2 regions of the Streptomyces sp. NPDC001443 genome follow, and region 1 is predicted to be linked to the other one. Evidence: riboswitches for the same ligand, from Rfam matches in the RefSeq annotation. Region 1 holds a riboswitch; the other holds the start of a gene.

Region 1 (3,937 bases):
TGTCCGGTGTCCGGTGCCCGCAGCCGCGGTCAGTGACCGCGCTGATAGAACGGGCGGACCCGCTCCCGCATCCAGTCCGTCACCGGGTCCTCGACCACGTCGAGCAGGACGAGGTTCACCGGCCACGGGACGGCGGCCCGGGCCAGCGCCCGGCCGAGCGCGTCCATCGGCAGGACCCGCAGGTCGCCCTCCCACCGGGACAGCTCGACCCCGACGAACAGCACGGGCTCGCCGGTCTCGACCTCGGCCAGACAACGACGGGCCGTCAGGACGACCCCGGTGTCCGCGAACTCGGCCGAGGCCGCGGCGAGGAAGTCCACCGGGTCGTCCTGCCAGTCCGGCTCGAACAGCCGCACCCGGCCGCCGCTCGCGAACCCGTCCAGCGGGGTCCGTCCGCTGCGGCACAGCTCCGCCACCGCCTGCGGCGGCAGCGGGACGCCCACCACGCCGTCGGGGTTCACGATGAGGCCGGCCTGCGGCGGCAGCCCGCGGGCGAACTCCACCGCGGGCGCGACGGTGAACGACATGTGCGTGCCGACGACCTGGCGGAACTGCTGCTCGGAGCTGAAGACCGGCACGTACACCTGGCCCTCGATCTCCAGCGTGGGCAGGTCGAGGGGGCCGCTGTGCGGGCCGCCGCCGTTGGGCAGCGGCACCCAGACGAAGCTGCGGCCGAGGACCTCGACGATCCGGCCGCCGGCCGTCGGGACGCCGAGCGAGGCGGAGAGCACCTCCTCCAGTTCGTTGCCGGGCCATCCGCCGTGCGGATGGGGGTGCGCCTGTGCGGGGAAGCCCGCGGGAAGGTCCGCGGGAAGGTCCGCCGGGAAGTCCATCTCTCTACCGCCTGCTGGGAACCGCTGCTGTGGCTGAAAGGCTAACCGGTACGGGCCCGCCCGGGATCGTCCCCGGGACGGATCGACGCCGGCAGCCGGACGGATCCGTCCCGGACGTCCTTTCCGGCCCCGTCCGGCACACCCCTTCCGGTCCGTCCCGGACACCCCTTCCCGCCCGTCCCGGACGCCGCTACCCGCCCGTCCCGGACACCCCTTCCGGTCCGTCCCGGACGCCGCTACCCGCCCGTCCCGGCACGGCTGCCGACAGCCGGCAGTCGGCAGTCGGCAGTCCGCAGCGACCCGTACAGCCGGGCGGCCGTACAGCCGGGCGGCCGGGCGGTCGGGCGGCCTCCGGCCCGTCCGGTTCAAGGTGTGAAGTCGATCCGGCGCAGGACGGCCGCCGCCTCGCGGTCCAGCAGGACCGCCGAGGCGCAGCCCCGGGGCAGTTCGCCCTTCTCCACGGCGTGCAGCAGCCGGGTGGCCGCGCGGCGGTGACGCAGGAAGGCGTAGCGCGACACCCCGCGGCCCCGGTCGCGCTGGCCGGCCAGCGCCGCGGACGGGGTGACGTCGAGCAGCATCAGGTGCAGGGTGCCGCCCCGACGGCGGGCCGCGCGGGCCAGCCAGTCGCGCACCCAGGCCTGGGTGCCGCAGTCGTGCACGACGACTCCCCCGCCCGCGCGCAGGGCCCTGCGCAGGCCGGCGTAGTGGGCGAGGCGGACGAGCGGGCGGTAGACGGCGTACGGCAGGAAGCTCGGCGCGCGGTCGTCCCAGCGGTCGCGGGTGTCCTGGGAGTCGACGCCGACCCCCCGTACCGCCCGCCGCATCAGCGTGGACTTGCCGCTGCCGGGCAGGCCGGTGACCACGACCACGTCGTGGGGGCCGAAGACCAGACCGTGCGGACTGTGCCCGGAGCGCTCGCGCAGATCGCGGACGACCGGCGCGGGCCGCGGGGCGCACGTCTCGACCGCCGGGGCGGCGGACTGCTCGGGCAGCGCGGCGGCCGAGCCGGCCACGTACGCCGTGATCCTGTTCACCGTGATCGTCCTCCCCTGGGGTCAGGTAAGTCCTTTCCCCACTGAGCGTAAAGAGAAGGTAATGCGCGGCGCTTCGGGATTTCGTGCCCGTTCCGCCACAAGCCGGTGACAGCCGCCTCCCCGCCAGGCCCGTCCCCCGGGGAGGCGAGGCGGGCCTGCCCCGGCCCGACGAGGCGTGCAATGATGTGCCCGCCAACTGCATACCGGCCGTTTGAATCCGCGCGGGAGAGTTCCCGGCAGCCGTGCTGCCCGGGGCGCCGAAGGAGCAAGTCCCTCCCTTGAATCTCTCAGGCACCGTTACCGCGTGGGCGAGGCACATCTGAAAAGCGGACCGCTGCGACAGCGGTCCCACCCAAGGTGCAAGTCGTGACCCCAGGTGGTCATGACGAACCTCTCAGGTTCCGATGACAGATGGGGAGGAACGACCTCGCCCTTCCCCGTGCTCGGATTCGCTCCCGCGCGGGGGACCCATCGCCCCGGGAGACGACCGTCCGATGAGCAGCACGCCACCCCGTCACACCGCGCTCGACGCCCTGCACCGTTCGCTCGGCGCGACCATGACCGACTTCGCCGGCTGGGACATGCCCCTGCGCTACGGCTCCGAGCGCGACGAGCACACCGCGGTGCGCACGAGGGCCGGTCTGTTCGACCTCTCGCACATGGGTGAGATCACGGTGACGGGCCCGCAGGCCGCGGCTCTGCTGAACCACGCCCTGGTCGGCAACATCGCCTCCGTCGGCGTCGGCCGCGCCCGCTACACGATGATCTGCCGGGCCGACGGCGGCATCCTGGACGACCTGATCGTCTACCGGCTGGCCGAGACCGAGTACATGGTGGTCGCCAACGCCTCCAACGCGCAGGTCGTACTGGACGCGCTGGTGGAGCGCGCGGCCGGCTTCGACGCCGAGGTCCGCGACGACCGCGACGCCTACGCGCTGATCGCCGTGCAGGGCCCGGAGTCCCCCGGCATCCTCAAGTCCCTCACCGACGCCGACCTCGACGGCCTGAAGTACTACGCGGGCCTGCCCGGCACCGTCGCGGGCGTCCCCGCTCTCATCGCGCGCACCGGCTACACCGGCGAGGACGGCTTCGAGCTGTTCGTGGCCCCGGCCGACGCGGAGCGGCTGTGGCAGGCGCTGACCGAGGCGGGCGCGCCCGTCGGGCTGGTCCCGTGCGGCCTGTCCTGCCGGGACACGCTCCGCCTGGAGGCGGGCATGCCGCTGTACGGGCACGAGCTGACCACCTCCCTGACGCCCTTCGACGCCGGGCTCGGCCGGGTCGTGAAGTTCGAGAAGGACGGCGACTTCGTGGGCCGCGAGGCGCTGACCGAGGCGGCCGCCCGCGCCCAGGACGACCCGCCGCGCGTCCTGGTCGGCCTGGTCGCCGAGGGCCGCCGCATCCCGCGCGCCGGGTTCGCGGTCGTCGCCGACGGCGAGGTGATCGGCGAGGTCACCTCGGGCGCCCCGTCCCCGACGCTGGGCAGGCCGATCGCCATGGCGTACGTCGACGCGGCGCACGCGGTGCCGGGCACGGCGGGTGTCGGCGTGGACATCCGGGGCACTCACGAGCCCTACGAAGTCGTGGCACTGCCGTTCTACAAGCGCCAGAAGTAGACACTGAGCGCGGCCGCATGTGACACCGCGCACTTTCCGCTGCCCACCTGCGGTTTCTGTCGTCCCCCTTTCAGCAGCACTTCCCCGCGTACAGGAGAATTCAGGCCATGAGCAACCCCCAGCAGCTGCGCTACAGCAAGGAGCACGAGTGGCTGTCGGGCGCCGAGGACGGCGTCTCGACGGTCGGCATCACGGAGCACGCGGCCAACGCGCTCGGCGATGTCGTCTTCGTACAGCTCCCGGAGGTCGGTGACACGGTGGCCGCGGGCGAGACCTGCGGCGAGCTGGAGTCGACCAAGTCGGTCAGCGACCTGTACTCCCCCGTCGACGGCGAGATCACCGAGGTCAACGAGGACGTGGTGAACGACCCGTCGCTGGTGAACTCGGCGCCGTTCGAGGGCGGCTGGCTGTTCAAGGTGCGCGTCACGGGCGAGCCGGCCGACCTGCTCTCCGCCGA
Region 2 (3,937 bases), on a different contig from region 1:
GGCTGGCCGCGTCGAAGATGCTTGCGAAGATCGCCTCCGAGCAGGCCAAGCCGGACGGTCTGGTGCTGATCGACCCGGGCACCGAGCGGGCGCTGCTCGGGCCCAAGCCGGTACGGATCCTGCCGGGCGTCGGTCCGGCCACCGGCGACCATCTGCGGCGGGCCGGGATCACCACGGTCGACGAGATCGCCGGGGCCGGCGAGGACGAGCTCGTCCGGCTGCTGGGCAAGGCGCACGGCCACGCGCTGTACGCGATGGCGCTGGCGCGCGACGACCGGCCCGTGGTGGCCGAGCGGGAGGCCAAGTCGGTGTCGGTCGAGGACACGTACGACGTGGACATCCACGACCGGCTCAGGGTTGGGTTCGAGGTGGCGCGGCTGGCCGACCGGTGCGTGGGGCGGCTGCGCGGGGCCGGTCTGTCCGGGCGGACCATCGTGCTGAAGGTGCGGCGGTACGACTTCTCCACCCTGACCCGGTCCGAGACGCTGCGTGGCCCCACCGACGATCCGGCCGTCGTGCGCGAGGCGGCGGCCCGGCTGCTCGATTCCGTGGACACCACGGGCGGCGTAAGGCTGCTCGGGGTGGGGGTGACCGGGCTGGCCGACTACACGCAGGAGGACCTGTTCGCGCAGGCGGCCGGCGAACAGGCGGGCGAGCTGGAGGGGGAGGCTGCCGCGGACGAGGTCGTGCCGCAGCCGCCGGAGCCGGCCGAGCGGCACTGGCCGGCGGGTCACGACGTACGGCATGCCGAGCACGGGCACGGGTGGGTGCAGGGCAGCGGCCTGGGCCGGGTCACCGTCCGGTTCGAGACGCCCGACTCCGCACCCGGTCGGGTGCGGACCTTCCGTATCGACGACCCCGACCTGGAACCGGCGGATCCACTGCCGCTGGTACGGCGAAGACCGGCGGAGGACGAGAGTCCGGGAGTGGTTCGCGGTGCCGAGGAAGCGGCAGCGGAGGGAGAACCGTTCGACGGGGAGCCGCTGGACGGAGAACCGTTCGACGGGGAACCGGTGGACGGCGAGCCGGCGACCGCTGGGGAGCGCGCGACCGGCTGACGGCGGGCTCGGTGGTCTTGACGGGACGGAGTCGTGGCTGCCCGGAACGGTCCGGGTTCCGGCTGTGCGGAACGGCCGGGCCCCAGCAGCGGCAGCGGAAGCTGTCCAGGGCTACCGTCCGCTCACCCGCGAGCGCATCCCGTGGGCGGTCCGTGCGCGCCCGGGCGCGTTCCGTCGGCCCTCGCCCGACGTGCGGGGTGCCCGTCCGGGCGGGAAGTCGGGTGCGAGGTGTCGCGGGGGCGGTCGGGCGGGGCGGTGGCGTCAGGACTCGTCCGGGCCGGCCAGCTTGCCGAAGTCGTGGTCCGGGAAGGGGGGCGGGGCGGCGATGTCGAGACCGTAGTGGTGGTAGAGCTGGAGTTCCTGCTCGGGGGAGAGGTGACGGCCGACGCCGAAGTCGGGGGCGTCCTTGATCAGAGTGCGGTCGAACGGGATGCGCAGCGCGCCCTCGACCAGTTCGCTGGGCTCGAGCGGAACGAAAGCGTCCCTCGAGAACAGGCCGGTACGTATGGCTGCCCACTCCGGTACGCCGGTCGCGTCGTCGAGGTACACCTCGTCGACGGTGCCGATCTTGGTGCCGTTGCGGTCGAACGCCTTGCGGCCGATCAGGTTGCGCGGATCGATATCGGTCTGCACGGTCCCTCCTCCAGGTCGCAAACTCATCCGTAAGCACTACAAAAGAGCACATTCAGGAAGGTGGCCACTCGAAGACTCCCACGTTGACCTCGCTGGTAGTCTGGCAAGCGGCTGCTGACCCCGCGCGGGAGAGTCCTCCGGACATCACCGGAGGCGCCGAAGGAGCAAATCCTCCCCGGAATCTCTCAGGCACACGTACCGCACGGACGAGGTCACTCTGGAAAGCAGGACGGGTGTCGACGACCCGCGTCCTCACCGACGGTGAAAGCCGGTGACCCCGCTCAAGGTGATCCGGTGAAGCTCTCAGGTTGAGATGACAGAGGGGGAGGCCGTCCGGGTACCCGCGCCAGGGTGCCCCTCGCAGGTCGCGTCAGACCAGGAGGCCTCCGCAATGACCGCCCACCGCACCCCGCTCTTCGAACTCGAACAGGGCATCCCGTTCGAGCAGCGCCACATCGGGCCCGACCACGAGGCGCGGGCCAAGATGCTCGCCCACGTCGGCTACGGCTCGCTGGACGACCTCACAGCGGCCGCGGTGCCGGATGTGATCAAGAACGCAGACGCTCTCGACCTGCCGGGCGCGCGCACCGAGGCCGAGGTGCTGGCCGAGCTGCGCTCCCTGGCCGACCGCAACCAGGTCCTCGGCTCGATGATCGGCCTCGGCTACTACGGGACCTTCACGCCGCCCGTCATCCTGCGCAACGTGATGGAGAACCCGGCCTGGTACACGGCGTACACGCCGTACCAGCCGGAGATCTCGCAGGGCCGCCTGGAAGCCCTGCTGAACTTCCAGACCATGGTCGCCGAACTCACCGGGCTGCCGACCTCCGGCGCCTCGCTGCTGGACGAGGGCACGGCCGCCGCCGAGGCGATGGCGCTGTCCCTGCGCATGGGCAAGAACAAGAAGGGCCTGTTCCTGGTCGACGCGGACGCGCTGCCGCAGACCGTCGCCGTGATCGAGACCCGCGCCGAGCCGACCGGCGTCGAGGTGGTCGTCGCCGACCTCAGCGACGGCATCCCGGCCGAGCTCGCCGAGCGCGAGATCAACGGCGTACTCCTCCAGTACCCGGGCGCCTCCGGTGCCGTGCGCGACCTCAAGCCGGTCATCGACCAGGCCCACGGGCTGGGCGCGCTGGTCACGGTCGCCGCCGACCTGCTCGCGCTGACGCTGCTCACCTCGCCGGGCGAGCTGGGCGCGGACATCGCGGTCGGCACCACCCAGCGCTTCGGCGTGCCGATGGGCTTCGGCGGACCGCACGCCGGTTACATGGCGGTGCACGAGAAGTTCGCGCGCAGCCTGCCCGGTCGTCTCGTGGGCGTCTCCGTCGACGCCGACGGCAACCGGGCCTACCGCCTCGCCCTGCAGACGCGCGAGCAGCACATCCGCCGGGAGAAGGCGACCAGCAACATCTGCACCGCGCAGGTGCTGCTCGCCGTGATGGCGGGCATGTACGCGGTCTACCACGGGCCCGACGGTCTCAAGGCGATCGCCGCCCGCACCCACCGCTACGCCACGCTGCTCGCCGCGGGCCTCACCGCCGGCGGTGTCGAGGTCGTGCACGGCGCGTTCTTCGACACGCTCACCGCGCGGGTCCCGGGCCGGGCCGCCGAGACCGTGGCCGCCGCCCGCGAGCGCGGGGTCAACCTGCACCTCGTCGACGCCGACCGGGTGTCCCTGTCCTGCGACGAGACCACCACGCGCGCGCAGCTCGCCGCCGTGTGGACCGCGTTCGGGGTCGAGGCCGACATCGAGGCGCTGGACGCGGTCACCGAGGAGGCCCTGCCGGCCGCGCTGCTGCGCACCGACGCCTACCTGACCCACCCGGTCTTCCACCAGCACCGCTCGGAGACCGCGATGCTGCGCTACCTGCGCAGGCTCTCCGACCGCGACTACGCGCTCGACCGGGGCATGATCCCGCTGGGCTCCTGCACCATGAAGCTGAACGCGACCACCGAGATGGAGCCGGTCACCTGGCCCGAGTTCGGTCAGCTGCACCCCTTCGCGCCCGCCGAGCAGGCGCAGGGCTACCTCACGCTCATCCGTGAGCTGGAGGAGCGGCTCGCCGAGGTCACCGGCTACGACAAGGTGTCCCTCCAGCCCAACGCCGGTTCCCAGGGCGAGCTGGCCGGTCTCCTCGCGGTGCGCGGCTACCACCGGGCCAACGGCGACGACCAGCGGACCGTCTGCCTGATCCCGTCCTCCGCGCACGGCACGAACGCCGCCAGCGCCGTCATGGCCGGCATGA

Evidence for each region. Region 1 has a riboswitch for glycine ahead of gcvT (glycine cleavage system aminomethyltransferase GcvT). Riboswitches for the same ligand answer to the same signal wherever they lie in the genome.
Region 2: linked by a shared signal. The riboswitch ahead of gcvP (aminomethyl-transferring glycine dehydrogenase) and the one ahead of gcvT (glycine cleavage system aminomethyltransferase GcvT) in region 1 are both predicted to bind glycine.

What each region holds. Positions count from the first base shown of each region.
Region 1 is NZ_JBSFIA010000004.1:51,472-55,408, reverse strand. It holds gene ACWC24_RS06895 (enhanced serine sensitivity protein SseB) at 30-833, opposite strand; gene ACWC24_RS06890 (AAA family ATPase) at 1,199-1,873, opposite strand; glycine riboswitch at 2,080-2,180, shown strand; glycine riboswitch at 2,181-2,288, shown strand; gene gcvT (glycine cleavage system aminomethyltransferase GcvT) at 2,362-3,480, shown strand; gene gcvH (glycine cleavage system protein GcvH) at 3,588-3,937, shown strand, end outside.
Region 2 is NZ_JBSFIA010000006.1:239,608-243,544, reverse strand. It holds gene ACWC24_RS10255 (DNA polymerase IV) at 1-1,058, shown strand, start outside; gene ACWC24_RS10250 (PRC-barrel domain-containing protein) at 1,320-1,691, opposite strand; glycine riboswitch at 1,807-1,902, shown strand; gene gcvP (aminomethyl-transferring glycine dehydrogenase) at 2,083-3,937, shown strand, end outside.